Regions from separate parts of the Amycolatopsis camponoti genome, predicted to be linked through region 2. Evidence: riboswitches for the same ligand, from Rfam matches in the RefSeq annotation. Region 2 holds a riboswitch; the other holds the start of a gene.
The links. A riboswitch is a leader RNA that binds a small molecule or an ion and turns the genes downstream of it on or off. The one in region 2 is predicted to bind thiamine pyrophosphate.

Region 1 (14,472 bases), 550 kb from region 2:
CCGTCTCCGCCACCATCGCCAGCCCCAGCCCCGTCCCACCGGACGACCGGGCCCGGTCGTCCGCGATCCGGTAGAAGCGGTCGAACACCTTCTCGCGGTGCTCCGGCGGGATGCCCGGGCCGTCGTCGTCGACCACCACCCGGACCGACGACCTCGACGCCAGCACCGACACCACGATCTCGCCGCGCGCGTAGCGGCACGCGTTGCGCAGCAGGTTGTCCAGCACCAGCTCCACCTCGGCGTGCGCGGACGACGCCCACGCCTGCGCGACCGCATTGCTCACCCGCGTCTCCGGCGCCCCCGCCGGCAGCCGCGCGACCGCCGCGCGGACCTCGCTCACCAGCTCGACCGGCTCCGCGGGCGGCACCTCCCCCGCGTCCGACCTGGCCAGCGACAACAGCCCGTCCAGCAGCGACGACAGCCGCTCGGCCTCAGTCAAGATGTCCGACAGCGTCTCCTGGGACAGCTCCGGATCCGGGTTCGTCACCGCCACCTCGGCCTGCACCCGGATCGAGGCGACCGGCGACCGCAGCTCGTGCGCCGCGTCGCCGGTGAACCGCCGGAGCCGGTCACTGGCCTGCTCCTGCCGCTCCAGCAGCGCGTTGAACTCCTCCGCCAGCGCGCGCAGCTCGTCGTGGGAGTCCGGCAGCGCCAGCCGCGCTCCCGGCGGCAACGCGCGCACCGAACCCCGCATCCGCGCCACCGGGCGCAGCGACAGCCGCACCACCAGCCACGTCGCGAGCCCCGCCACCAGCGCCCCGATCGAGGCGACGACCACCAGCCAGACGCCGCCGTAGTGCACCGCCGCGGAGAACCCGACCAGGCCCGCGCCCGCCACGACCAGCCGTTGCGACCCGTCGGGCGCGCTCACGACCGTGCCGAGGTACCGCGCGCCGTCGCGCTGGACCGGCTGCCCGGCCTTGAGCGTCGAGATGTCGTACAACGTAAGGCCGGTCGGGGTGCCGCCGTCCACCGGCGCGCCCGCGGTGTCCAGCACCCGCAGCGTCACCGGCGCCGCGCCGGAGAGCGGGCGCCCGGCGCTCACTTCGGCGCTCGCGGGCCCGAGAGCGGCCGACAGCTCGCGGTCGACCGAGCCGATGAGCAGCGGCGAGAGGTTCGACGCGGCGAGCGCGGCCAGCCCGAGCAGGCAGGCCAAGGTGATCATCGCGGCCAGCAAGGTGATCCTGACCTGCAGGGACCGGCCCCGCCACCACGAGATCACGGGGTGATGACCTGGTCGAGCTGCGCGTCGGACGCGAGGTAGCCGTGCCCGCGCACGGTCCGCAGCAGCGCGCCGGCGCCGACCGCGTCCAACTTACGTCGTACGTATCCGACGTACACCTCGACGAGGTTGCGCGTCACGGCCTGCTCCTCGCCCCAGACCGCGCGCAGCAGCTCGTCCTTGGTGACGACCGTCCCGGCGCGGCCGACGAGCACCTCGAGCAGCGCGAACTCGCGCGGGCTCAGCCCGACCTCCTCGCCGTTCCAGTGCACCTGCCGCAGCCCGCGGTCGACCGCCAGCGCACCGAGGCGCAGCGTCCCCCGCCCGGCCTCCGGACCGGCGCGGCGCAGGGTCGCGCGGACCTGCGCGACCAGCACGACGAAGGAGAACGGCTTGACGAGGTAGCCGTCGGCGCCGAGGTCGAGGCCGTCGGCCTGGTCGACCTCGCCGTCCTTGGCCGAGACGAGCAGCACGGGCGTCGTGACGCCGTCCTTGCGCAACCTCTCCAGCACGCGATAACCGGACAGTCCCGGCAGCATGATGTCGAGCAGGATGACGTCGAAGGACCCCGTGCTCGCCAGCTGCAGCCCGGTGGGGCCGTCCGCGGCGGTGACCACGTCCATGTCCTCCGCGCGCAGCCCGCGCTGCAGTGCCTTCCGCACGCCCGGTTCGTCGTCGACCACCAGCACCCGAGGTTTCACGAGGTTCATCATGGCCGGTTCGCGCAGGTCGCGTGGGATCTCTCAGCACGATCTCAGCCGGAGAGGGAGAACCTTCAGGGGTATCTCAGTCTCGAGAGGGAAGCGTCGGAGCCAGGGAGCCGGGCACACTCGGGCTCGGGAACACCACAGGGAGAGACGCATGAAACCGAAGACGAAGGGCATCACGGCCGCGGTCGTCGGCACCGCGCTCGGTGCGGGCGGGCTCGCGTTCATCGCGATGCCGGCCAGCGCCGACGACAAGCCGGCGCTGCCGCAGGTGAGCGCGGAGGACCTGGTGCAGTCGGTCATGACGGCGAAGCCGGGCGCGTTCGACGGCACGGTCAAGGTCAGCAACGACCTGGGGCTGCCGTCGGTGGGGAACGCGCTGCCGGGGGCGTCGGCGCTGAACATCGACTCGGCGCACATCTTCAGCGACGGCGCGGGCAAGAGCCGCCTGGCCGCCACGCAGGGGGCCAGCCAGGAGACCGTGGTCCACGACGGCACGACCGTCTGGGACTACAGCTCCAAGACGAACACCGCGACGAAGGTGACGATCCCGGCCGACGTCGCCAAGCAGAAGGGCGCGGGCAGCGAGAAGCTGGCCGACCCGGTCGCGGCTTCGACCGAACTGCTCGCGAAGGTCCGCGAGAGCAGCACGGTGTCGGTCGACGGCACCGCGACGGTCGCCGACCGCCCGGCCTACGAGCTGGTCCTGACGCCGAAGCCGGGCGAGCGGACGCTGCTGCGCGAGATCCGCGTCGCGGTCGACTCGCAGACGCGGATGCCGCTGCGGGTGTCGGTGCTGAGCAACGGCACGTCGACGCCGGCGCTCGAGGTCGCGTTCAGCGAGATCCAGTTCACGCAGCAGCCGGCCGACCTCTTCACCTTCACCCCGCCGAAGGGCGCCAAGGTGCAGGAGAAGACACCGACGGTCGACCAGCAGCACAAGGACCTCGCCGAGCAGGCCAAGCAGGACACCAAGGTCGTCGGCGACGGCTGGGACACCGTCATCACGGGCAAGGTCCCGGCGGACGCGCTGAACGCGGCGCCGAAGCAGCAGGCCGGCCGTGAGGGCCGGGGCGGCAACGCCGACCCGAAGGCACTGCTCGAGCGCTTCGCCAAGAAGGTCAGCGGCACCTGGGGCAGCGGCTACCTCGTCACCACGAAGGTGGGCAGCGCGGTGCTGACCGACGACGGCCGCTTCGCCGCCGGCGCGGTGCCGGAGCAGGTCCTGTACGAAGCGCTGGGTCAGAAGTGACCAGCACGACTGTCGAGTCCGGGGCGGACGTCTCTGCGGAGGCGTCCGCCCCGGCGGTTCCCCTGGCGGCGCGCACCCGGGGACTGCGCAAGGTCTACCGCGGCACGGTCGCGGTGGACCACGTCGACCTCGACATCCCCGAGGGCGCGGTCGTGGGGATGCTCGGGCCGAACGGTTCGGGCAAGACGACCACCATCCGGATGCTGCTCGGCCTGGTCCGGCCGACCGAGGGCGAGGTCGAGCTGCTCGGGCGCAAGATGCCCGAATCCGCCGCGCACGCGCTGCCGGACGTCGGCGCGCTGGTCGAGGGGCCGGGCTTCCACCCGTTCCTGTCCGGGCGCGACAACCTGCTGCGCTTCGCCGCGGCCGAACCCCGGCTGGCCGCGGGCGGGATCCCCCTCGCGGTGGATTCGGCGCTCGAGCGCGTCGGGCTGACCGTCGCGGCGCGCCGGCGCTACAAGGGCTATTCGCTCGGCATGAAGCAGCGGCTCGGGCTCGCTTCGGCGTTGCTCGTGCCGCGGAAGATGGTCGTGCTCGACGAGCCGACCAACGGCCTCGATCCTGCGGGTACCAGGGAGATCCGCAGGATCGTCGCCGAGCTGCACGCCGACGGGGTCACCGTGCTGGTGTCGTCGCACCTGCTGGCCGAAGTGGAGGCGACGTGCACGCACGTCGCCGTGCTGCAGGCCGGCAACGTCGTCGCGCAGGGCGAGCTGGCGGAGCTGCTGGAGTCCGGGAACGCGGCCCTGCTGGTCCGCACGCCCGACGCCGAGCAGGCGGTGGAAGTGCTGCGGGAGAACCGGATCGGTGCCCGGCTCACGCCGGACGGCGTCCGCGCCGACCTCACGGCGGCGGAAGCACCGCGGGTGCTGCAGGTCCTGGTGGGCGCGGGGGTCGCGGTCCACGAGGCGACGCGGGCCCGCACCGGGTTGGAAGACCTGTTCGCACGGCTGACGGAGGGATCGGAATGACGGCGGTCCTCGAAGCACCGGCGGCCCGCACGGGCCACGACACGGTGCCGCTGCCGCGCCTGCTGGCCGCGGAGCTGCGCTGGATCTTCCGGCGGCCGCGCACGTTGGCCGTGCTCGGGCTACTGGCGCTGATCCCGGTGATCATCGGCATCGGCCTGACGCTGGTGAGCGACAACGCGCAGGGCGGCGGCCCGGACGAGGGCGGCGGCGCGTTGCTGGCGTCCGCGGTCAACAACGCGTTCGTCCTCCCGATCGCGGCGGTCGTGATGTCGCTGGCCCTGCTCCTGCCGCTGGCATCCGCGATGGCGGGCGCGGACGCGATCGCGGGCGAGACGGCCCACGGCACCCTGCGCGGCTGGCTGATCGCCCCGGTCGGCCGAGGCCGGTTGCTGGCGGTCAAGGCGTTCGGCGTCGCGACGGTGTCGGTGGTCTCGGTGCTGGCGATGTGCGTGACGGGCGTGGTGACCGGGCTGATCATCAACGGCACGGACTCGCTGTTCACGCTGTCCGGCACGACGCTGACCCTGGGCGGCGCGCTGGCCCGGATCCTGCTGATGGCGGGCTGGGTGGTGCTGCAGCTGTGGGCGGTCGGCGCGGTGGCGCTGGCGATCTCCAGCTGGACCGAGCACCCGATGCTGGTGGTGGCGTCGGTCCTGGCGGCCGACATCGTGTTCACGATCCTGGGGTTCCTGACGTCGCTGGACTGGCTGCACCCGTTCCTGCTGACGAAGGACTGGTCGATGGCCCCGGCGGAGGTCCTGCAGGACCCGATGGGCACGCAGATGCTGGGCGAGGGAGCCTTGCGGGCGGCGTGCTACATCGTGATCGGGCTGTCGCTGGCGTACGCCCGGCTGTCCACCCGCGACGGCTGAGGTTCGTCCCCGGGCCAGGTCTTTCGACTCGGTCCGGGGACACCGGCATACTCACGCCATGACCACGGATCAGCCCGGCGAGATCCGCCCGGGGGACATCTACGAGGACTGTTCCTTCCACCCGGTGCTCTGCACGTACATCGATGACGGCGACGAGATCGGTGGCATCTCGCTGATCGACGCGTCGTCGCCGCGCGCCTGTTCGCTGTCGGGGTGCGCGGTCATCAAGTTGTCGATCGACGACGTGATCGCGGCCAACGCCGACTGGCCCGCTTACCTGGCCCGGCGCAAGTCCGAGTTCGACAGCTGACCGACCAGCGCGACGCCGTCCGGGTCGAACTCCAGCTTCACCGCGTCCCCCGCCCGCAGGTCCGACGCCGCCGGGGCGATCGCGTCCACAGTGGACTCCGCCAGCTTCACCACCAGCCGCACGTGCTCGCGCCGGTGCACGGCCGCCACCACTTCGCCCGGCACGCCTTCGGCGGCCACCCGCAGCGCGTGCGGCCGCAGTCCCAGTCGCACCGGCCCGTCCACGACGTCCGGCAGAGCGACGTCACCCAGCGTCGTGTGCGCCACGCCGCCCGCGACGACACCGTCCGCGAACGTCGTCACGCCGAGGAAGCGGGCCACATCGTCGTCCGCGGGGTTGCGCCACACCCGGCGGACCGCGCCCTCCTGGCGGACCTCGCCCGCGTCCAGCACCGCGACCCGGTCGGCCAGCGTGAACGCCTCCTCCTGGTCGTGCGTCACCAGCAACGCCGTGATCTTGCTGCGCCGCAACAGGTCCGCCAGGTCGATCGCCAGCTGCTCGCGCAACCCCGCGTCCAAACCGGACAGTGGCTCGTCGAGCAGCAGCAGCCGCGGCTTCGGCGCCAGCGCCCGGGCCAGCGCCACCCGCTGGGCCTGCCCGCCGGACAGCTCCGTGACGCGCCGCCGTTCGAAGCCGGAGAGGCCCACCAGCGCCAGCAGCTCGGCGACCCGCGCACCCCACGAAGACCGCGGTACGCCGTGCATCCGCAGGCCGAACGCGATGTTCGCGGCGACGTCGCGGTGGCCGAACAGCTGCCCGTCCTGGAACACCAGACCGAACCCGCGCCGGTGCACCGGCACCGCGCCGAGGTCGTCGCCGTCCCAGCTCACCGAGCCGCGCGCCGACGGCTCGAGCCCGGTGATCGCGCGCAGCAGCGTCGACTTCCCCGAGCCCGACGGGCCGAGCAGCGCCAGCACTTCGCCGTCGGCGATTTCCAGGCGGACGTCGCGGACCGCCGCGAACGATCCGTAGTGGACGGTCAGGTCCCGCACCGAAAGCGCCATCAGAACTCTCCCACCCGGCCGCGTCCCAACCGGTCGATCAGCGCGACCGCCAGCACTGTCACGAGCATCAACAGCGCGCACGCCGCGTACGCCATCTGGTTGTTCAGCTCCCCGGGGCGTCCCATCAACGACGCGATCGCGACCGGCAGCGTCGGCGCCGTCGGCCGCGCGAGGAAGCTCGTCGCGCCGAACTCGCCGAGCGCCACGACGAACCCGAACCCGGCCGCCGCGACCAGCGGCCGCAGCGTCAGCGGCAGGTCGATCTCGCGCCACACCCGCAGCGGGCTCGCGCCGAGCGTCGACGCGGCCTGCCGCAATCGGACATCGACCGAGCGCAGCACCGGCAGCACCATCCGCACGATCAGCGGGATGATCACCAGCGCCTGGGCCAGTGGTACAAGGTAAGGCGACGTCCGGAGGTCGCCGGGCAGCGCGTCGAGCGTGACCAGGTAACCGAACCCGACGGTCACCGCGGACACCCCGAGCGGCAGCATCAGCACAGCGTCCATGGTCTCGCCGAGGCCGCGCGCGGCTTTCGCGGGCGAGCGCCGCAGCGCCACCAGCACCACGGACGCGAGCACGCCGACGACCATCGCGAGCAGCGTCGCGTCGATGGCCACCTTCAGCGAGTTCAGCGCCGCGTCCCAGCCGGAAACCTGCAGCGCACCCTTCTCCCCGGTGCTCGTTAACGCTCGATAACCGGCGAAGCTCCAGCCGTCGGGAGTGGACACCGATTCGACGAGCAGCGCGACGATCGGCGTCAGCAGCAGGGCCAGCACGACGCCCGCGGCGCCGACCACCGGCCATTCTCCGCCGCGAGGACGTCGTGTTTTCGCGGCGCCGATCCGGGCGCCGTCCTTGCGCCGCCGCGCCAGCCCGCCGAGCACGAGCGCGGCGACCACGGCCGCGAACTGGATCAGCGAAAGCGCCGCCGCGCCCGAGAGATCGAGCAGGTCGACCGTCCGCAGGTAGATCTCGGTCTCCAGCGTCCGGTACTTCGCGCCGCCGAGGATGAGGACGACGCCGAAGCTGGTGGCGCAGAACAGGAACACCACAGCCGCCGCGGACGCGATCGCCGGCGCCAGCGCGGGCAGCGTCACCGAGCGGAACGCCCGCCACGGGGACGCGCCCAGCGCGCGGGCGGCGTCGGTCGTGCGCGAATCCAGCCGCGCCCAGAGCCCGGCGACGGTCCGCGCGACGACGGCGACGTTGAAGAAGGCGTTGGCCAGCACGATCGGCAGCACCCCGCCGTCCGGCCACAGCGCCCGGAACGCCAGGCCGACGACGACGGTCGGCAGCACGAACGGCACCAGCACCAGCGTCCGCGCGAGGCCGGCGCCGGGCAGCTTCACCCGCGCGAGCAGGAACGCCACCGGCAGCCCGGCGACGATCGCCACCAGCGTCGACGCCGCCGCGCTCGCCACGGTGAAGCCGGCCAGCTGCCACGTCCGCGCGTCACCGAGGACGACGTCGAGGCCGCCGTCGGCGAACCCGCGGCCGATGATCGCCAGCACCGGCCACGCGAAGAACACCACCAGGAACCCGATCGGAGCCAGCCCGAGCAGCGCCAGGCCGAGCCCGCGGGCGGTCCGCGGCGGGGCCAGGACTGGTGCTTTCCGGGGTGTCACTGCACGAGCGAGCGCCATTCGCCGATCCACTTCTCGCGCCCGGCCTGGACCTGGTCCGCCGTCAGCGCCTGCGGCTTCTGCGGCAGCGGCGCGACCTGCGCCCAGCCCGCGGGCAGGTCGACGCCCTGGCGCGCCGGGTAGACGTACATGTTGGCCGCGACCGTCGCCTGGAACTGCTGGGAGAGCAGGAAGTCGACGACCTTGCGCGCGTTCTCGGCCTGCTTGCCGTTCGCCAGCACCCCGGCGTACTCGACCTGCCGGTAGCAGGTGTCGAGCAGTGCCTTGGTGCGCGGCTTGCCGTCGTCGCCGACCTCCGCGGCCGGCGAAGACGCGTACGAGACGACGATCGGCCGCGGTCCCTTGCCGGACGAGCCGGAGAAGTCCTTGGTGTAGGCCTCTTCCCAGCCGCTGACCACCTTGACGCCGTTGGCCTTCAGCTTCGTCCAGTAGTCCTTCCAGCCGGACTCGCCGTACTTCGCGATGGTGCCGAGGAGGAACGCGAGGCCGGGCGAGGCCGTCGCCGGGTCCTCGGCGACCAGCAGGTCCTTGTACTTCGGGTCGGCCAGGTCGTCGTACGACGCCGGCGCCGGGATGCCCTTGCTCGTGAAGTAGTTCGTGTCGACGTTGACGCACACGTCACCGACGTCGACGGCGGACAGCCGGTGCTCGGGGTCGACGGCGTAGCGCTGCGGCCCACGATCGGCCTCCGGGCTGGTGTATGGCTCGAAGACGCCTTCCTTGAGCGCGCGCGAAGCGAAGGTCGAGTCGACGCCGTACGCGACGTCGCCGATCGGGTTGGCCTTCGTCAGCACGAGCTTGTTGGTCAGCGAGCCGGCGTCGCCCTGCTTCAGCACGGAGACCTTGATGCCCGACTGCTTCTGGAAGGCGTCGAGCACCTCCTGCGGAGCCAGGAAGGAGTCGTGCGTCACGAGGGTGACGGTGGGCGTCTGCTGCGTGCCACCGTCACCGTCCGACAGCGAGCACCCAGCGGCGACGGCGCTGACGGCGGCGATGGCCGTCGCGGCGCGCACAGCCCTGCTTTTCATCTACCCTCCTGCACTTCACCGGACGAGGAGGGAAAGCCCTCCCTTCGCCGGCATGATCCGGTCAGGTGCGAACGGTCGCGGGTGACCCCGCCTCTCAGCCCGGCTCGACCGGACTCCCGTGGCAACCGTGCAGCGTAGTCCAGGACGCAGGACGATGGAGACATGACGGAAATCTTGAGCGACTCCGAGGCTGACGAACGCTTGAGCGCGGACTGGACCAGGTCCGGGAAGGTCATCTCCCGCGAGGTGGAGCTGGCGAGCTTCCCGCAGGCGATCGAGGTGGTGGACCGCGTCGCGGTGCTGGCCGAGGCGGCCGACCACCACCCCGACATCGACATCCGCTGGCGCACGCTGACGTTCCGGCTCTCGACGCATTCGGCGGGCGGCTTGACGGAGAAGGACTTCTCGCTGGCGGCCGAGATCGACGAGGTGCTTTCTTCTCTGTGATCCTGGTTACGCTGAGTGCACTTTTCTGCGGTTTCGACGTCTCTCGGTAAACGACTTTGCTAGGAGAGACGGTTATGACGCAGGCGATCGTGGTCGGCACGGCGGCATTCGCGACGATGGTGGCAGCGGCCGGCGGTGTGCTCTGGTTCACTGTCCGGTCCCGCCGTCACTCGGACGGCTGAGCGCTTCCGGTGAGTTCGATCACAGCAGCTAACAAAGGGCATGATCAGCGCGCTGAGCAGGGCGGAAGCATCGGTTTTCGGCCTTAGGAAATGCCATGAACAGCACCGCCACCGCCCGCCTCACCGCCGCCCAGCGCGCCTGGATCAGCGCCCTCGCCCCCGCCGCGGTGCTGATCGCGATCGCCCTGATGGGCCTCCTCGGCTGACGCACCGGGCTCCGCCGCCCTGATCTTCGGCGCGGCGGAGATCACGCTGGTGTTCGGCTACCCGGCTCGCCCGATCCGGTCGACGGGCGGGAACTCCGCCGGGGTGTCGTCGCTCGTGGTCCAGTACTCGAGCCCGGACAGGCGCCCGCCATCGGCGAAGACGATGAGCCCGCCGTCGGGCGCATCGGCTTCGACCGGCTCTCCGAGATCCGCCGTCGGCAGGGTCGCGTCGACTTCGAGGTCGATGGTCGGACACCCACAGCCGCACCGGCCGGTGACCCGGGCCGTTTCCGCCTGGGCGCGCAGTTCGGCCGCGCCGGGGAAGTCGCCGGCGAGCAGGAAGGTCAGGACCTCCCGCTCGGCCGGCGTCAGCGGGCGGCTCATACGTTGAAGCGGAACTCCACCACGTCACCGTCGGCCATGATGTAGTCCTTGCCCTCCATGCGGACCTTGCCCGCCGCGCGGGCGGCCGCCATCGTGCCGGCGGCCATCAGGTCGTCGTACGAGACGATCTCCGCCTTGATGAAGCCGCGCTCGAAGTCCGTGTGGATGACGCCCGCCGCCTGGGGAGCGGTCGCACCCTGGGGGATCGTCCACGCGCGGGACTCCTTCGGGCCCGCCGTCAGGTACGTCTGCAGGCCCAGCGTGTGGAAACCCGCGCGGGCCAGGGAATACAGGCCCGGCTCCGGCTGGCCGACCGACTCCAGCAGCTCGCGGACCGACTCCTCGTCGTCCAGCTCCAGCAGCTCCGCCTCGACCTTCGCGTCGAGGAAAACCGCGTCCGCCGGCGCGACCAGCTTCGTCAGCTCCTCGCGGCGGGCTTCGTCGGTGAGGACGCCTTCGTCGGCGTTGAAGACGTACAGGAACGGCTTCGTCGTCAGGAGGCTGTGCTCGCGAAGCAGTTCGAGGTCGACGTCCTTCTGAGCCGAGAAGAGCGTGCGCCCGCTGTCGAGGATCTCCTTCGCCTTCTGCGCGGCCTCGAGCGCGGGCTTCGCTTCCTTCTTGGTCCGCGCTTCCTTCTCCAACCGCCAGACAGCCTTCTCGAGGGTCTGCAGGTCGGCCAGGATCAGCTCCGTGTTGATCGTCTCGATGTCGCTCAGCGGATCGATCCGGCCGTCGACGTGGATCACGTCCGGGTCGTCGAACACGCGGATGACCTGGCAGATCGCGTTGGCCTCACGGATGTTCGCCAGGAACTTGTTGCCCAGCCCGGCACCCTCGGACGCGCCCTTCACGATGCCCGCGATGTCCACAAAGGACACGACGGCCGGCACGGTCTTCTCCGACTTGTACAGCTCGGCGAGCTTGTCCAGCCGCGGGTCCGGCAGCGGGACCACGCCGACGTTCGGCTCGATCGTCGCGAACGGGTAGTTCGCGGCGAGCACGTCGTTGCGGGTCAGCGCGTTGAACAGGGTGGACTTGCCGACGTTGGGCAGGCCGACGATACCGAGGGTGAGACTCACGATCCCGCAGTCTACGTGTCTCGCCCGGTCGGGGGCCACGCGCCCAGCGCCGCGTCGGATTTCCGCCAGCGACGGCGCTGACCTGCTGGCATGCTCGAATCCATGGTCACGTCAACCGACGCTCCGGCGATCTGGCGGGACGCCGAACGCTGCTACCGGGTGGTCACCGCCCGCGACTCGCGCTTCGACGGCCAGTTCATCATGGCGGTGCGCACCACCGGCATCTACTGCCGGCCGTCCTGCCCGGCGTCGACGCCGAAGGTGCAGAACGTCCGCTTCTTCCCGACGTCGGCGGCCGCGCAGTCCAACGGCTTCCGCGCCTGCCGCCGCTGCCTGCCCGACGCCGTGCCGGGCTCGCCGGACTGGAACGTGCGCGCCGACCTCGCCGCGCGGGCGATGCGCCTGATCTCCGACGGGACCGTGGAGCGCGAAGGCGTCCCGGGTCTCGCGCGGCGGCTCGGCTACTCGGAACGCCAGCTCGGCCGGGTGCTGACCGCCGAGCTGGGCGCGGGCCCGCTCGCGCTGGCCCGGGCGCACCGCGCGCATTCGGCTCGGCTGCTGATCGAGGTATCGGGGCTGCCGCTGACGGACGTCGCGTTCGCGGCGGGCTTTTCCAGCGTCCGGCAGTTCAACGAGACGATCCGCGAGGTCTTCGCGACGACGCCGTCGCAGCTTCGCGCCTTCGCGGCTTCACGACGTGGACGTCAGGGCGACGTGGGTGGGACGCGCCTCAGCCTGCGGTTGCCGTTCAGGCCGCCTTTCGACGCTGCCGGGCTGCTTCGCTTCTTCGCAGCGCACGCGGTTCCGGGCGTCGAAGAGGTGACTTCGACGTCCTACGCACGGACGTTGCGGCTCGCACACGGCACCGGCATCGTCCGGCTGACGCCGGAGCCGGACCACGTGCGCTGCGAGCTGCTGCTGTCCGACCTGCGCGACCTCGGCAGCGCGGTCAGCCGCGTGCGCCGGCTGCTCGACCTCGACGCCGACCCGGCGGCGGTCACCCGGGTCCTCGCCGCCGATCCGGCGCTGGCCCCGGTGGTGGCGGCCGTGCCGGGGATGCGGGTCCCGGGCGCCGTCGACGGCGAAGAGCTGGTGGTTCGGGCCCTGCTCGGCGGCCGGGTTCCGGCTTCGTGCGGCGAAGAGGTGCCGGGCGAGTGGGGCGTGACCCGGCTCTTCCCGACGGCGGCCCAGGTCGCGACGGCCATGCCCGAGCACGCGGGAATCGTCGCGCTGGCCGAAGGGCGCCTGGACGTGCACGTCGGCCGTGACGCGGCGGAGCTGCGCGCCGAGCTGCGCGCGTGCCCCGGTATCGACAGCGCCACCGCGGACTACGTCCTGATGCGCGTTCTCGGCGCACCGGACATCCTCCTGGCAACGGACACCGCCGCTCTGCGTGGCGCCGAAGCACTGGGTATCTCGCCGGATTCGCTGCCGGAGCGAGTCCGGGAGTGGACTCCGTGGTGCTCCTACGCCGGGATGTACCTCCGGCGCGCCGCCTGACGCCGCGTCAGCCCTGCTCGCCGCGCCACAGGAGGGCCTGCGCGACGATCACCTGGGCGCCGTCGAAGGTTGCGGCCGGTGAGCCGTGCAAGTGGTAGCCCAGGTCGAGCGCCTCGCTGACTCGGTGGCAGAACTTCGCGTCGTCCGGGCCGGTGAGCAGGCGGTAGCGGGGCAGGCCGTTCGGAGGCTGGTCCGTCATGCCTTCATCTTGTCCTCAACCAGCACGCACCTCCACCGTCGAGCCCGTACGGGACTTCCGGACCCTCAGCCGCGTCGGGATGCGCTGCCGCAGCTCCTCGACGTGGGACACCAGGCCGACCACCCGGCCGCCCGCGCGGAGCTCGTCGAGGATGTTCATCACGACGTCGAGGGTTTCGGCGTCGAGCGTGCCGAACCCCTCGTCGACGAACAGCGTGTCCAGCAGCGCGCCGCCGGTCTCCCCCGCGACGACATCGGCCAGCCCCAACGCCAGGGCCAGCGACGCGAGGAACGACTCGCCGCCGGACAGCGTCTTCGCCGGGCGGATGGTGCCCGAGTAGTCGTCGAGCACGTCGATGCCGAGCCCCCCGCGGGTGCCGCGCGCCCCGGCCGCGTCCGAGTGCACGAACGAGTACCGCCCCTGGCTCATCGTCCGCAGCCGGTGGGTGGCGGCGACCGCCACCTCTTCGAGCCGCGCCGCCAGCACGTACGAACGCAGCGACATCTTCCGGCTGTTCTGCCCGCGCCCGTTGACGACATCCGCGAGCGCGCGCAGCTCGGCGTACGCCGCTTCGGCCGGTGCGAGGCCGGCGAGGGCCTTGTGCAGCAGGCCCGCCAGCCGGGTCAGCTCCTCGTGCTGAGCGGTCGCGACCCGCAGCGCCGCGTACGCGGAATCCGCGCGGGCTCGCGCGACCTCGGCCGCGTCGGCCGCGCGGTCGACGTCCGCGACGTCGTCCGGCGAGATGCCGAACAGGTCCGGCTCGGACAGCAACGCCCTGGCCCCCGCCGCGGCGGCCTCAGCCTCCGCGATGCCCTGTTCCAGCTTCTCGATCTGCTCGTCCGGCAGCATCGCGGCGCGCGCCTTCTTCAGCGACGTGAACCCCTTCGCCTCGACCGCCGCCTCGACCAGCGCGCGCTGCTGGGCGACGCGCTCGCGGGCGCCCGCGACGGCCGTCCGGGCCTCGGCGACCCCTTCGAGGGCCTCGGCCAGCCCGACCAGGTGTTCCCGCCGGGCACCGACGTCCGCGAACTCGCCGCGCCCGGCGACGAGCCGGCGTTCGCGCTCGGCCAGCCGCTCTTCCAGGGCCCGGACGTCGGTCGTGGCCTCGATCGCCGCCTGCTCGGCCCGGCGGCGACGTTCGGTCCGCAGCTCCAGGTCGCGTTCCAGGAGGACGACCTGATGGCCGAGCTTCGCCCTGCCGGCTGCCTGCTGCGTCAGCGACGTGACTGCCCCACGGGCTTCGGTCAGCTCGGCCGTGACCGATTCCGCGGTGCGCTCGCCCAGCCGTTCCAGCAAGCCCGCCAGCCGCGCCTTCGCTTCTTCGAGCGCGACGACGACCCGCTGCCGCACCGCGTCGGCCGCTTGCTCGGCCTCCTCGGCGGCGCGTTCCTCGGCGGGGTCGACGAGTTCGACGTCCCGGTTCGCCGGCGCCGGGTGCTCGGCCGAACCGCAGACCGGGCACG
Region 2 (14,472 bases):
GTGCAGGAGCTGAACCGGCGTCTCGACCGCTTGACGCCGGAGCACCGCGAGGCCCTGACGGCGGCGCTCCCGGCGCTGGAGGCGCTGATCGCGGACGAGGACCGCTAAGCGGCCTGCTCCCGCCTCAGCTCGGCCAGCTCCGCGCGGACGGCGCGCAGCTCCTCGAGGATCTCCCGGTTGGCTTCGGCCTGCGTCGCGGCCTGCTTGGCCTCTTCCTCGCGGATGTCCTGGCGCAGCTCGTCCTCCATGCCGCTGACGACCACGGCGATGAAGAGGTTCAGCACCGCGAAGCTGGACACCAGGATGTAGACGACGAAGAAGATCCAGGCCATCGGCGCCTGGACCATGATCTCCTTCGCGATGTCCGGCCACGCTTCGCCGGTCATCACCTGGAACAGCGTGAACAGCGAGGTGCCGAGGTCGCCGAAGTTCTCCGGCGAGATCACGCCGAACAGCTTGGTCGCCATCACGCCGGCGACGAAGATGATCAGCGCGAGCAGCGCCGCGATCGACGCCATGCCGGGGATCGCCGCGAGCAGCCCGGAGACGACCTTGCGCATCGACGGCACGACCGAGATCAGCCGCAGCACCCGGAGCACGCGCAGCGACCGCAGGACGGCGAACGGACCGGTCGCCGGGATCACCGCGATGCCGACGACCAGCAGGTCGAAGACGTTCCAGTTGTCGCGGAAGAAGGCGCCGCGGTAGGCGTAGAACTTCGCCAGCAGCTCGGTGACGAAGATGCCCAGCGCGATGTGGTCGAGGGTGTGCAGGAGCGTCCCGTAGCCGTCCATCAGGGACGTCGACGTCTCCATGCCGAGCGTGGTCGCGTTGACCACGATCACGGCGATGATGAAGTTCTGGAAGCGGCGGTCCTCGAGGACCTTCGCCGTCCGCTCGCGTCCGGTCAAGGCCGCCCCTCGCGTGAGTCAAGAATCAGTAAACGCAGGGATGGTAACCGGACGCGTGCTCAGCGCTGTTCGGGTGCCAGCCGCCAGAAGGCCGAGACCGGGCCGACCTTCGCTCCCATCGGGTACGCGTGCTCGACGGCGTGCGAGACGAACCACTTGCCGTAGCGCGCCGCTTCGACCACCGGCATGCCCTTGGCCAGGCCGGCCGTCAGCGCGGACGCCATCGTGTCGCCCGCGCCGTGCGTGTGCGGGGTCGCGTAGCGCCGCCCCAGCAGCTCCACGAACGTCGAGCCGTCGAACAGCAGGTCCACGCACTCCGGGTCGGACTGCAGGTGGCCGCTCTTGACCAGGACGTACTTCGGGCCCATCCGCTGGAGGACGACGGCCGCGGTGTGCATGCCTTCGCGGTCGGTGACCGTCATGCCGGTGAGCAGCCGGACCTCGTCGAGGTTGGGCGTGAGCACGGTCGCGCGCGGGAGGAGTTCGTCGCGCAGGGCGCGCAGGCCGGCGTCGTCGAACAGCGGGTGGCCGTGCATCGACGCCGCCACCGGGTCGACCACGAACGGGATCTTCTCGTCGCGCCCGATCCCGGCCTTGTCGCCCGCGGCGGCGACCGCGTGGATGATCTCCGCCGACGCCAGCATGCCGGTCTTGGCCGCGCCGACGCCCATGTCCGCCGCGACGGCCTCGATCTGCCCGGCCACGATGTGCGGCGGCAGGTCGGCGCGGTCGTGGACGCCCAGGGTGTTCTGCACCGTGACGGCGGTGACCGCGACCAGGCCGTGGACCCCACAGGTCAGGAAGGTGCGGAGATCCGCCTGCAGCCCGGCGGCACCGCCGGAGTCCGATCCGGCGATGGTCAACGCGGTGGGCGGGCTCGTCGTCATGGTGGTTTCCCGACTTCTGGTCTAGGCCAATCGGCCGCTTTTCCTTCATCAAGAGTCAACCACGGTGAGACATTGTGAACGTTACTCACGTTCGAAGGAGCCTGGATGAAGCTCTTCTCGGTGGTCCTCCTCGCGGCAGCTCTCACGTTCTCGGGAGCGACTGCTGCCAACGCGGACAGCCCAAAGCTCTCCCACGTCACCACGGTCGGCGTGCACAACACCTACGACCCGGCGGCCTACGGCTATCTGGCCCAGGCGCTCGACGCCGGGTCGTCGCTGATCGAGCTCGACGTCTGGCCGGACTTCTTCACCCACGAGTGGAAGGTCAGCCACTCGAACCCGTTGGGGAACAACAACAACTGCGTCGCGGCCACCTCGGCGTCGCAGCTGTACACCGGCGGGAAGAACAAGAACCTCGAGTACTGCCTCGACGACATCCGGATCTGGCTGGCCGCGCACCCGGGGCACACGCCGATCACGCTCAAGCTCGAGATGAAGACGGGCTTCTCGGACAACACCGGCATGGGCCCGGACGAGCTCGACGCGACGTTCCGCTCGCACCTCGGCAGCGTCGCGTTCCGGCCGGCCGAGCTGCTCGGGAGCTACGCCACGCTCGACGACGCCGCGAAGGCGGACAACTGGCCGTCCGTGGACGCGTTGCGGGGCCGGGTGATCACCGAGATCATCCCGGGCACCGTGGAGGAGCAGAACCCGACCGACACGCTCAAGACCGACGTCGAGTACGCGCGGTACCTGGTCGGGCTCAAGAACGCGGGCAAGCTCGGCGACGCGAACATCTTCCCGACCGTGCACGGCGCGGCCGGCGGTGACCCGCGGGACAAGTACACCGCCGACCTCAAGCCGTGGTTCGTCGTGTTCGACGGCGACGCGAACGCGTGGGTCACGCAGACCGGGCCGTGGTGGTACGACGCCAACCACTACTACGTGGTGATGACCGACGGGCAGAACGTCGCGCCCGCGATCGACGCGCACAACCCGACGGTCGACCAGGCCAACCAGCGTGTCGCCGACCTGGCGAAGCAGCACGCGTCGGTCATCACGTCCGACTGGACCGGGCTCACGACGGTCCTGCCGCAGGTGCTCGCCCGCGGTTAGACGGTCAGCACGAGCTTGCCGGACACCCGGCCCGACTCACCCAGCTCGTGCGCCTTGGCGGCGTCTTCCAGCGGGAAGGTCTGCTCGACGCGGACCTTCAGCTGACCGGTCTCGATCAGCTCGACGAGGCCGGTCAGCCCGCCGCGGTCCGGCTCGACGAGGATCCGTTCGGTCCGCACCTTCCTTGCGGCGGCGGCTTTTTCGACGCGGTCCGCGACGCCGCTGGGCACGGCGATCAGCAGGCCGCCCTCCTTGATCGCGGGGAGCCAGCGCAGGTCGCTCTCCTCGCCGACGAGTCCGAAGTAGACGTCCACATCGGACGTGGTGGCGGTCTTGTCGTGGTAGTCGATCGGCTCGTCGACCCCGAGCTCGCGCAGGAGGTCGTGCTTGCCCGCGCTGGCCGTCCCGATGACGTGCGCGCCGCGTGCCTTGGCGATCTGCACGGCGAGGTGGCCGACCCCGCCCGCGGCGGCGTCGACGAACACGCGTTGTCCCTTGTGGACGTTCCCGACGTCGACCAGCCCCTGCCAGGCGGTGAGCCCGGCCAGCGGCAGCGCGGCGGCCTCGGCGAACGACAGCCCGGCGGGCTTGCGCACGAAGTGCCGCGAGGGCGCGGTGACGTACTCGGCGTAGGCGTTGCCCGGGCGCGGGAACCACGGCATGCCGAGGACTTCGTCGCCTTCCCGGACACCGGTGGCACCGAAGCCGGCCTGTTCGACGACGCCGGCGACGTCCCAGCCGACGGTGAACGGCGGTTCGCCGAGGAACCCGCCGCCGGCGCGCACCTTCCAGTCGACGGGGTTGATGCCGGCCGCGTGCACCCGCACCAGGACCTCCGTCGGCCCGGGTTCCGGGCGCGGTGCCTCGGTGACGCGGAGCACCTCCGGCCCGCCGAGGGTCTCCTGGGTCACGATGCGCATTGCTCCACTCCTTCTGTTCGGGGTCGCCTCCTATGCTCGAATGGGTAGGCACTTTTCGCCAGAAGGCACTAATAAGTGAAGTAGGTACCTGATGGAAACCACTTGTGACCAGGACGGACCCTGGGACGTCTACCTCCGGAGCTGTCCCTGCCGCGACGTGCTGGACCTGCTGGCCAACAAGTGGACGGCGCTGATGCTGGGCGCGCTGGCCCGCGGCCCGCACCGCTTCGGCGAGCTGCGCCGCGCGGTCGACGGCATCAGCCAGAAGATGCTGACCCAGAACCTCCGCCAGCTGGAGCGCGACGGCTTCCTGACGCGCACGGTGTACCCGACAACGCCCCCGACAGTGGAGTACGCACTGACGGAGATGGGCGCGGAGGTGGGGGCGCACCTGGTGGCGCTGAGCACGTGGTCCCAGGCGAACTTCGACCGCATCCGCTCGGCACGCGAGTCCTACGACGGCCGGGAGCTGCAGCCGGTCCGCTGAGAGGTCTGCCGCAGCGGGTCGTGAGTGAGAAACAGTGTTCTAACCCTGTTTCTCACTCACGACCGTCCAGGACCCAGAACGGCGACACCGGTCCGACACCCGCGCCGAGCGGGTAGGCCTCCGCCACGCAGCGCTCGATGAACTTCTTCCCCGCCGCCACCGCGTCCGGCACCGAAGCGCCCTTCGCCAGTGAGGCCGTGATCGCCGATGCCATCGTGTCGCCGCCGCCGTGGGTGTTGTTCGTCTCGTACCTCGGGCCGCTCAACGAAACGTACGAGCTGCCGTCCGTCAGCAGGTCCACGCACTCCCGCGTGCCCCGCATGTGGCCGCCCTTGACGAGCACCCACTGCGAGCCGAACTCCAGCAGCGCCTCCGCCGCCGCGCGCTGGGAAGCCGCGTCGGAAACGGAGATGCCGGTCAAGAGCCCGACTTCGTCCAGGTTCGGCGTGATCAGCGTCGCGCGCGGGAACAGCTCCGTGCGGATCGCCTCCAGGGCGTCTTCGCGCAGCAGAGCGTGCCCGGTCATCGACGCCGCCACTGGGTCGACCACCAGCGGGAAGTCCATCCCCAGCTCGTCCAGGGTCTTCGCCACCGCGCGGATGATCTCGGCGGTCGCCAGCATCCCCGTCTTCGCCGCGTCCACGCCCATGTCGGACGCCACCGCCTTGATCTGCGCGGTGACGACGTCGGCCGGGATCTCCGTGAAACCCTGGACACCCAACGAGTTCTGGACGGTGACCGCGGTCAGCGCGACCAGCCCGTGCACCCCGTTCGCGAAGAAGGTGCGCAGGTCCGCCTGGATGCCCGCACCACCGCCGGAGTCGGAACCGGCGATGGTGAGGGCGGTGGGCGGTGTCACAGCTGCACCACGGGCAGGTAGACCTTGCCGCCGGACTCGGTGAACTCCGCCGACTTCGAAGCCATCCCGGCCTCGATGGCCTCCACAGTGGACAGTCCGTGCTCCTCGGCGTACTTGCGGACGTCCTGCGTGATCCGCATCGAGCAGAACTTCGGCCCGCACATCGAGCAGAAGTGCGCGGTCTTGGCGGCTTCCACGGGCAGCGTCTCGTCGTGGAACGAACGCGCCGTGTCCGGGTCGAGCGAAAGGTTGAACTGGTCGTTCCAGCGGAACTCGAAGCGGGCCTTCGACAGCTCGTCGTCCCACTCCTGCGCGTACGGGTGCCCCTTGGCCAGGTCCGCGGCGTGCGCGGCGATCTTGTACGTGATCACGCCGGTCTTGACGTCGTCGCGGTTCGGCAGGCCGAGGTGCTCCTTCGGCGTGACGTAGCACAGCATCGCCGTGCCGTACCAGCCGATCTGCGCCGCGCCGATGGCCGACGTGATGTGGTCGTAGCCCGGCGCGATGTCCGTCGCGAGTGGACCGAGCGTGTAGAACGGCGCCTCGCCGCAGAGCCGTTCCTCCAGCTCGACGTTCTCCTTGATCTTGTGCATCGGCACGTGGCCGGGGCCCTCGATCATCACCTGGACGTCGTGCGAGCGCGCGATGTGCGTCAGCTCTCCGAGGGTTTCCAGCTCGGCGAACTGGGCGCGGTCGTTCGCGTCGGCGATCGAGCCGGGACGCAGGCCGTCGCCGAGGGAGAACGTGACGTCGTACTGCCGCAGGATCTCGCAGAGTTCCTCGAAGTGCGTGTACAGGAACGATTCCTGGTGATGCGCGAGGCACCACGCGGCCATGATCGACCCGCCGCGGCTGACGATCCCGGTGACGCGCCGCGCGGTCAGCGGGATGTAGCGCAGCAGCACGCCGGCGTGCACGGTGACGTAGTCGACGCCCTGTTCGCACTGCTCGATGATCGTGTCGCGGTAGATCTCCCACGACAGCTTTTCCGGTTCGCCGTCGACCTTTTCCAGCGCCTGGTAGATCGGCACGGTGCCGACCGGGACCGGCGAGTTGCGGATGATCCACTCCCGCGTCTCGTGGATCCGCTTGCCGGTGGAGAGGTCCATAATCGTGTCGGCGCCCCAGCGGGTCGCCCACACCATCTTGTCGACCTCTTCCTCGACCGACGACCAGACGGCCGAGTTGCCCATGTTGGCGTTGATCTTCACCAGGAAGTTCTTGCCGATGATCATCGGCTCGGACTCGGGGTGGCGCCGGTTGGCCGGGATCACCGCGCGGCCGCTGGCCACCTCGTCACGCACGAACTCGGGAGAAACCCGTTCGCGGGCGGCGATGTACTCCATCTCCCGCGTGATGACACCCTGTTTGGCCCAGCCGAGCTGGGTGTTGTGCTCACGGCCGTCGGCCCAGCCGGCGCGCAGCCGGTGGAGTCCACTGTGGACGTCGATGGTGGCTTCGGGGTCCGTGTACGGGCCCGAAGTGTCGTAGACGTCGAAGTGTTCGTCGTTCGAGAGGTCGATCCGGCGTGCGGGAACCCGCAATCCGGATTCGGTCTGGTGATAAACCTTGTGCGAGCCCGTGATCGGCCCGGTCGTGACGGAGACGTCCTTGTTCTCAAGCGTCGTCAACGACTTTCACTCCCTACGCCGGCATTACCCGGTCAGGTTCATGCGGTCGGTGACGCCTGCGAAACGCAAGTCACCCTCTCAGCCCGCCATGGCGCGAGCTCCCGCGTTGGTGTTGTGCCACCGACCATGCCACGCCGGAGCGCGATACTCAAGTCACCCGACCAACTCGGCCGGAGTGGCGTAGACGTCGACCATGGCTCCGTTGCGCAGCACGGTGATCGGGAGTGCGGTGCCGATCACTTCCGCGAACAGCTGGCGCTGGATGCCCTGGGCGTCCGAGACGCGGGTGCGCCCGACGGTCAGCACGAGATCGCCGGCGTGCAGGCCCGCCCGGTCCGCGGGGCCGCCGGGGACGACTTCGCGGACCCGCAGCCCGGCGCTCTGCCCGGTGCGCTCGGCGATGTCGTCGGGCAACGGCGCGGGCACGCCGATGACGCCGAGGTAGGCGCGCCGCACCCGGCCTTCGACGACGAGCGTGTCGATGATCCGCCGCGTCGTCGCGTTGATCGGCACCGCGAGCCCGAGCCCGACGCCGGCGACGGCGGTGTTGACGCCGACGACCCGGCCGGCGGAGTCCGCGAGCGCGCCGCCGGAGTTGCCGGGGTTGAGGGCCGCGTCGGTCTGGATGACGTCCTCGATCACCCGGGTGGTGCGCCCCTGCCGCACCGGCAGTGCCCGGCCGAGCGCGCTGACGACGCCCGCGGTGACGGTGCCGGAGAAGCCGAGCGGGCTCCCGATGGCCACGACGAGCTGCCCGACGACGAGCTCGTCGGCGTCGCCGAGCACGGCCGCCGACGGCGTCTCGCCGCGCGCTCGCAGCACGGCGAGATCGGACAGCGGGTCGGAGCCGACGACGTCGAAGGGCGCTTCGCTGCCGTCGGCGAAGGTGGCGACGCCGCGCCGGTGGTCGCTGACGACGTGGGCGTTGGTGAGCAGGTGGCCGTCGTCGGCGAAGACGACCGCCGAGCCGCTGCCGCGCGCGAGCTGGACCCCGGCGACATGCGGGGTGACGGTCTTGGCGACGGTGCTGACCGCCCGCGAGTAGGCGTCCATCGCGTCTTCCATGAGCACCTCGATTACACCGTTGCAGGTACTACAAGTCTGCGCCGGAAAGCGTGCGAAGTCCGTTCGCTGTTCGTGAACCGCCGGCCGGACCAGTGACGGTCAGTGGTTCACCGGATCGGACCATGCGCCGGTGAAGGATCGGCGAGACACTTCCAGGCGCTTCTGTAACGGTGCAGAAGCGACTTTCTGTGGGGTTGATATGCGCAAACTCATGTTCGGCGCCCTCGCCGGGCTGCTGGTCACCGGCCTGATACCGGGGATCGCGGTGGCACAGGGCGAGGCTCCCGGCGCCCCGGGCGCCCATCCCAGCTGGCTGCCCGCGAACAAGACCGGCTTCGGCACGGCTCACGACCGCTCGTCCAACGTCTGGTTCACGCTCCAAGGCGGCCAGATGTCCGAGGTCTACTACCCGGACCTGTCGACGCCGAGCGTCCGTTCGATGAACTTCGTCGTCACGGACGGTCGCAGCTTCGCCGACCTCGACTACGCCGAGAAGGCGCAGCAGGTGCGGCGGACCGACGACAACAGCCTGACCTACGAGCAGACGATCACCGACGACCAGCACCGCTGGCGCCTGCGCAAGACCTACGTCACCGACCCGGCCGCCACGACGGTGCTGGTGGACGTCGACTTCCAGTCGCTCACCGGGCGTCCCTACCAGCTCTACGCGGTCGCCGACCCGGACCTGACCAACGACGGCTCCGACGACTCGGCCGTGCGCAAGGGCGACGCGCTCACCGCGCAGGACGCCACGAACGCCGCCGCGCTCACCGCGAAGCCCGCGTTCACGAAGACCAGCGTCGGCTACGCGGGCGCGTCCGACGGGAACACGCAGCTCACCAAGACCTTCAAGCTGAACTCCTACGACACCGCCGCGAAGGGCAATGTCGTGCTGACCGGGCAGACGAGCGCCGACGGCGTCCGCAACCGGCACGTCACCCTGGCGCTCGGCATGGGCGCGAAGGCCGCCGACGCGCTCGGCAGCGCGCAGGCGTCGCAGCGACGCGGCGTCCGCGACATCACCCGCGCGTACGACCGTGGCTGGGAGCAGTACCTGCGCGGCGTCAGCAAGCCGCCGTCGTCGCTGAAGACCGACGCCGAGCGCGACCTCTACAAGGCGTCGATGCTGACCCTCGCCGCGAGCGAGGACAAGCACCACCCGGGCGCCTTCATCGCGTCGCCGAGCATGCCGTGGCGGTTCGGGAACAACGACCCGGAGTGGTCGCCGTCGGGCACCTACCACCTGGTCTGGCCGCGTGACCTCTACCAGATCGCGACCGGCCTGGCCGCCGGTGGCGACCAGCCCGCCGCGAACCGCGCGGTGAGCTACATGTTCGGCACGCAGCAGCAGGCCGACGGGCACATGCCGCAGAACAGCCGCGTCGACGGCGTCCCGTACTGGACGTCGATCCAGCTCGACGAAACCGCTTTCCCGATCGTGCTGGCCCAGCAGCTCGGGCGGACCGACCTGTGGCCCGGCGTCCGGAAGGCCGCCGACTTCATCATCGGCTACGTCGGCCCGAACGGGCAGCGGGCGCCGTACACCCAGCAGGAGCGCTGGGAGGAGCAGGACGGCTGGTCGCCCTCGACCATCGCCTCGGTGATCGCCGGGCTCGTCTGCGCCGCGGACCTCGCGTCGCACAACGGCGCTCCGGCGGACGCCGCCCGCTACCTCGCGGCGGCCGACAAGTTCAAGGCCGACCTGCCGAAGCAGACGATCACCACGAACGGGCCGCTGTCGAAGGACCCGTACTTCGTCCGGCTCACCAAGGACGCCGACGCGAACGCCGGGACGACGTACAACCTCGGCAACTCGAGCGTCACGATGGACCAGCGCGCGGTCACCGACGCGGGCTTCCTCGACCTCGTCCGGCTCGGCGTCTACCGGGCCGACGATCCGGTGATCCGCAACAGCATCAGGGTCACCGACAAGGACATCGCGTTCACGACGCCGACCGGGCAGTTCTGGCACCGGTACACGAAGGACGGCTACGGCGAGCAGGCCGACGGTTCGCCGTGGGACTACACGTTCCCGGCCGAGAGCCGCACCACGTTCGGGCGGTTGTGGCCGCTGCTCGCCGGCGAGCGCGGCGAGTACGAGCTGACGCTCGGCGACCCGGCGTCGGCCGCGCGGCGGCTGCGTGACCTCGGCCGCGTGAGCAGCTCGGCGGAGACCATGCCGGAGCAGGTGTGGGACGAGAACGCGCCGTCCGGTCAGCCGGGCTTCCCGACGGGCACGCCGAACACCTCGGCGACCCCGCTGGCCTGGACGCACGCGCAGTACGTGCGGCTGGCTTGGGACGTCAAGGCGGGCTCGGTGCTGGAGACGCCGAAGGTGGTCCGCTGCCACTTCCTCGGCTGCTGACGCTCGGCGCAAGTGGTCGTGAGTGAGAAACAGTGTTCTAACGCTGTTTCTCACTCACGACCGGGCGGGCGGTCAGATGACGGCGCCGTCGTCCTCGGGGGTCTTCGGGGGCAGCCACGAGTTGCCGGGGACGCCCCACTTGTTGGACTTCAGCATCTTCTTGGCCGCGCGCGCGTGCCGCCCGACCAGGCGGTCGAGGTAGATGAAGCCGTCCAGGTGGTCGGTTTCGTGCTGCAGGCACCGCGCGAAGTAACCGGTGCCCTCGACCTCGATCGGGTTGCCGTCGAGGTCGAAACCGGTCACCTTCGCCCACTTCGCGCGGCCCGTCGGGTACGACTCGCCGGGCGCCGACAGGCAGCCCTCCCAGTCGTCGTCCGGGTCCGGCATGGTCTCCGGGATCTCCGACGTCTCGAGCTTCGGGTTCACGACGAGGCCCTTGTGCCGCACGCCTTCGTCGTCCGGGCAGTCGTACACGAACACCCGCAGGTCGAGGCCGATCTGGTTGGCCGCGAGGCCGACGCCCTCGGCGGCGTACATCGTCTCGAACATGTCGTCGGTGAGCGTGCGCAGCTTCTCGTCGAACTCGGTGATCTCCCGAGTCGGCTGGTGCAGCACGGGTTCGCCGGCGATCACGATGGGGTGGATGGTCACGGCGAGCCAGTTTAGTCGGACCCTTCTGGTAGACCTGCATCAGACCGTGACGCGCCGACGCGGATGCCCACGTCGGCGTGGGCTTCCGTGGTTGAATGACGCCCGCGGAAGAGCAAGGTCTGATCGCCCATGTCGCCCGATTGAGAGGGATCCGGATGGACGCCGCGGAGTCGATGGCTGAGCCGCAGCCGTCGCCGCCGAAGCCCGTGCCCGGCCTGACCGAACGCGAGGTCGAGATCCTCGCCTTCGAGCGCCAGTGGTGGCGACACGCCGGGGCGAAGGAGAACGCCATCCGCGAGCGCTTCGACTTGTCTGCCACGCGCTACTACCAGCTGCTCAACAAGCTGCTGGAGAAGCCGGAGGCGATCGAAGCCGACCCGATGCTGGTGAAGCGGCTGCGCAAGACGCGCGCCACCCGCCAGCGCAAGCGTGGCGCCCGGCGACTGGGGATCGAGCTGAAATGAGCGTGTTTTCGGGAATGTCCCGGCCGATGAAGGCTGCGGGCGTCGTCCTGATCGGGGTGGCGATCATCGCCGCGGTCATCGGCGGCGTCACCGCGCTGAGTGGTGACGGGTCGAACGAAGCCGGGCCGAGCGGCACGTCGTCGACGCCGCCGGGCACGTCCGGCAGCTCGTCGGCGCCGACCTCACCGTCCTCGCCGCCGCCGAGCTCGACGTCGACGAACCCGCCGTCGCCCACGCCGCCGCCGACCTCACCGGCGCCCGGCCAGCCGACGACGGGTCAGCCGGGGCAGCCGGGTGACCAGCAGGCGTCCAACAAGTGGGTCACCGTCCGGGTGTTCAACAACTCGACGATCAAGGGCCTCGCCGCGCGCGCGAAGGACGACTTCGCCGGCTCGGGCTGGAACGTCACCGAGGTCAGCAACTACTCGCAGGGCGTCATCCCGGCGACCACGGCGTACTACCGCCCGGGCACCGATGAGGAAGCAGCGGCCAAGCAGCTGGCGCAGGAGTTCGGCTTCAAGGCCGAGCCCCGCTTCGCCGGCATCCAGGACGCGACCCCGGGCGTGATCGTCATCGTGACGAACAACTACGAATCCGGCCACAAGGGCAGCTGACAACCTTCGGAAAAAGGGGGCGCCACCCGCGGGTGGCGCCCCTTTTTTCACTCGCCGGCCTGGTTTTTCGCGTAGGCCTCGAGGGTCGCGAGCTGGGCCGGGTCGAGGCTCGGCCGGACCGTCTTGCGGGCCGCGTCCAGGTGCGCCGCCGTGACTTCGCGGGCCTCCAGGGACTCGCGCATCGCCGTCAGCGCCGCCTCGCGGATGAGCGCCGCGCAGTCGGCGGCCGAGTAACCGTCCAGAGTGGACGCGACCTCGGCGAGGTCCACATCGGAGGCCAGCGGCGTGTTCTTCGAGCTGGCCACGAGGATCGCGGTGCGGGCTTCGGCGTCCGGCGGCGGCACGTAGACGCGCCGCTCGAGCCGGCCCGGCCGCAGCAGCGCGGGGTCGACCAGCTCGGGCCGGTTCGTCGCGCCCAGGACGACGACCTCGCGCATCGGCTCGACGCCGTCGAGCTCGGTCAGCAGCGCCGCGACCACCCGATCGGCGACACCCGAGTCCGACGACTGGCCGCGGCGAGGGGCGAGCGCGTCGATCTCGTCGAGGAAGATCAGCGACGGCGCGGCTTCGGCGGCCCGGCGGAACAGCTCCCGCACGGCGCGCTCCGACTCGCCGACCCACTTGTCCATCAGCTCGGCGCCCTTGACCGCGAAGACGTTCAGCGCGCCGGTGCCGGCCAGCGCGCGCACGAGGAACGTCTTGCCGCCACCGGGCGGGCCGTAGAGCAGTACGCCGCGCGGCGGTTCGACGCCCAGGCGGGCGAACGAGTCCGGGTACCGCAGCGGCCACAGCACCGCCTCGGTGAGCGACTGCTTGACGTCGACCATGTTGCCGACGTCGTCCAGGGTCAGCCCGCCGGTGGCGAGGTTGTCCGAAGTGGACATCGACACCGGGCGGACGGTGGCCAGCGCGTCCAGGAGGTCCTGCTGCGAGATCCGCGGCTCGTCCGCCTCACGCTGGCGCAGCGCGGCTCGCAGCGCCGCGTCCCGCCGCAGCGCGATCAGGTCGGCGGCGACGAACCCCGGCGTCCGCTCGGCCAGGACGCCGCAGTCGATGCCCGTGTCGAGCGGGACGTCGCGGAGGAGGACGTTCAGCAGCTCGCGGCGGGTTTTGGCGTCCGGCAGCGCGAGGCCGAGCTCGCGGTCCAGCAGGTCGGCGGCGCGCAGCCGCGGGTCGGCGGACTCCGCACGGGCCGTCGTCGCGACGACGGCGAAGCGTTCGCGCCGCAGCGCCGTCCGCAGCTCCTCCAGCACGACGGTGGCGACCGGCGGCGGCGTGGCCGCGGGCAGCAGCGCGTCGACGTCGGTGAGCAGCAGCACCGTGGGCCCCTCCGCCGCGCGGATCGCTTCGCGCAGGCGCGAGACCGCGACGTTCGGGTCCAGGACCGAGAGGTTCGGGGCGGCCACCGGCACCACGCGGATGCCGGCTTCGTTCGCGACCGAATGGACGAGCGTCGCCTTGCCGACGCCCTCGGGGCCGGACAGCAGGACGCCGAGGTGGGCCGGCGCACCCAGCCGGGCCAGCAGCTCGGGCCGGTGGAAGGCCAGGTCGAACCACTCGGCGAGCTTGCGCGCGGGCGCCTCGGCGCCGATGAGGTCGGCCAGCGGCACGACCTGCTCGACGCTCTCCACGATCACCACTTCGTCTTCGACGACCTCCGCGTCGATCCACTCCTCGGCCGCGGTGACGGCGGAGGTGCGGACGAGTGCGGTCGCCGCCCGGGGCGTGGCGGGCTCGGGCGCCGGGCGGGCGCCGTCCCGCCAGACGACCACAGTGGACGGTCCGACCGCGACGGGGCCGGCCGGCTCGGTCGCGGTGACGGTGAGCAGCTCGTTCGTCCAGGTCGCGCCGATCGCGCGGGACAGCTGGCCGCGCAGGCCGGCCGGGTCGGACCCCGGCGTCGGCGCGAGGTCCTGCGGCAGCAGGGAAACGGCGTCGCCGACGGTGAGCACCTTGCCGATGAGGGCGAGCCGCAGCATGTGCGGGCTGACCGAGACGCTGGCCAGCCGCGACCCGGCGACGGTGACCGTCCTGGCCGCGGCGACGTCGGCGGGGGCGACCACGATCTCGGCGCCCTCGGTGACGCCGAGGTTCGACATGGTGACGTCGTCGGTGAGGACGATGCCGGGCACGTCGGCCTCGTCGGTGGGCGCGGCGAGGGCGGCGCTGACCCGGGCGCCGGTGAGGTGCACGGCGTCCCAGGCCCGCAGGCCGAGCGCGTCGAGGACTTCGGGGTGCAGCCGGACGACACCGCGGCGGGTGTCCAGCGCGGACGGCGTGTGCCGGACGGTCAGCGTGATCTGCGGGTGGCTCACGCCGTTAACCCTAGCGATCCGGCGGCCCTCCAGGAGCCGAGAACCCGTGTCGTCCGTTCAATCACGCGTGTCGACCGCCTGATCACGCGTGATGCCCCTTCAATCACGCGTGATGCCCCGCTGATCACGCGTGAAGCCCCTCGGAGCACGGGTGATCGCCGTACCGGCCCGGTCGGCTCGCGTGATT

Region 1: it holds a riboswitch for thiamine pyrophosphate, as region 2 does, so the genes downstream of both, AA23TX_RS03030 (thiamine ABC transporter substrate-binding protein) here and thiC (phosphomethylpyrimidine synthase ThiC) in region 2, are expected to answer to the same signal.

The regions. Positions count from the first base shown of each region.
Region 1 covers NZ_CABVGP010000001.1:611,307-625,778, reverse strand. Annotated here, with positions in the region: gene AA23TX_RS03070 (sensor histidine kinase) at 1-1,222, opposite strand, end outside; gene AA23TX_RS03065 (response regulator transcription factor) at 1,219-1,935, opposite strand; gene AA23TX_RS03060 (LolA family protein) at 2,084-3,181, shown strand; gene AA23TX_RS03055 (ABC transporter ATP-binding protein) at 3,178-4,152, shown strand; gene AA23TX_RS03050 (ABC transporter permease) at 4,149-5,024, shown strand; gene AA23TX_RS03045 (hypothetical protein) at 5,083-5,334, shown strand; gene AA23TX_RS03040 (ABC transporter ATP-binding protein) at 5,298-6,338, opposite strand; gene AA23TX_RS03035 (ABC transporter permease) at 6,338-7,894, opposite strand; gene AA23TX_RS03030 (thiamine ABC transporter substrate-binding protein) at 7,963-9,012, opposite strand; TPP riboswitch at 9,034-9,142, opposite strand; gene AA23TX_RS03025 (4a-hydroxytetrahydrobiopterin dehydratase) at 9,175-9,459, shown strand; gene AA23TX_RS03020 (hypothetical protein) at 9,905-10,231, opposite strand; gene ychF (redox-regulated ATPase YchF) at 10,228-11,310, opposite strand; gene AA23TX_RS03010 (AlkA N-terminal domain-containing protein) at 11,413-12,810, shown strand; gene AA23TX_RS03005 (DUF1737 domain-containing protein) at 12,818-13,009, opposite strand; gene AA23TX_RS03000 (AAA family ATPase) at 13,025-14,472, opposite strand, start outside.
Region 2 covers NZ_CABVGP010000001.1:63,712-78,183, forward strand. Annotated here, with positions in the region: gene AA23TX_RS00310 (MarR family winged helix-turn-helix transcriptional regulator) at 1-108, shown strand, start outside; gene AA23TX_RS00315 (ion transporter) at 105-911, opposite strand; gene thiD (bifunctional hydroxymethylpyrimidine kinase/phosphomethylpyrimidine kinase) at 971-1,798, opposite strand; gene AA23TX_RS00325 (phosphatidylinositol-specific phospholipase C domain-containing protein) at 1,904-2,914, shown strand; gene AA23TX_RS00330 (NADP-dependent oxidoreductase) at 2,911-3,834, opposite strand; gene AA23TX_RS00335 (winged helix-turn-helix transcriptional regulator) at 3,926-4,321, shown strand; gene thiD (bifunctional hydroxymethylpyrimidine kinase/phosphomethylpyrimidine kinase) at 4,374-5,180, opposite strand; gene thiC (phosphomethylpyrimidine synthase ThiC) at 5,177-6,811, opposite strand; TPP riboswitch at 6,805-6,926, opposite strand; gene AA23TX_RS00350 (S1C family serine protease) at 6,965-7,876, opposite strand; gene AA23TX_RS00355 (glycoside hydrolase family 15 protein) at 8,076-10,241, shown strand; gene AA23TX_RS00360 (peptide deformylase) at 10,314-10,892, opposite strand; gene AA23TX_RS00365 (DUF3263 domain-containing protein) at 11,048-11,356, shown strand; gene AA23TX_RS00370 (LytR C-terminal domain-containing protein) at 11,353-11,970, shown strand; gene AA23TX_RS00375 (AAA family ATPase) at 12,018-14,285, opposite strand.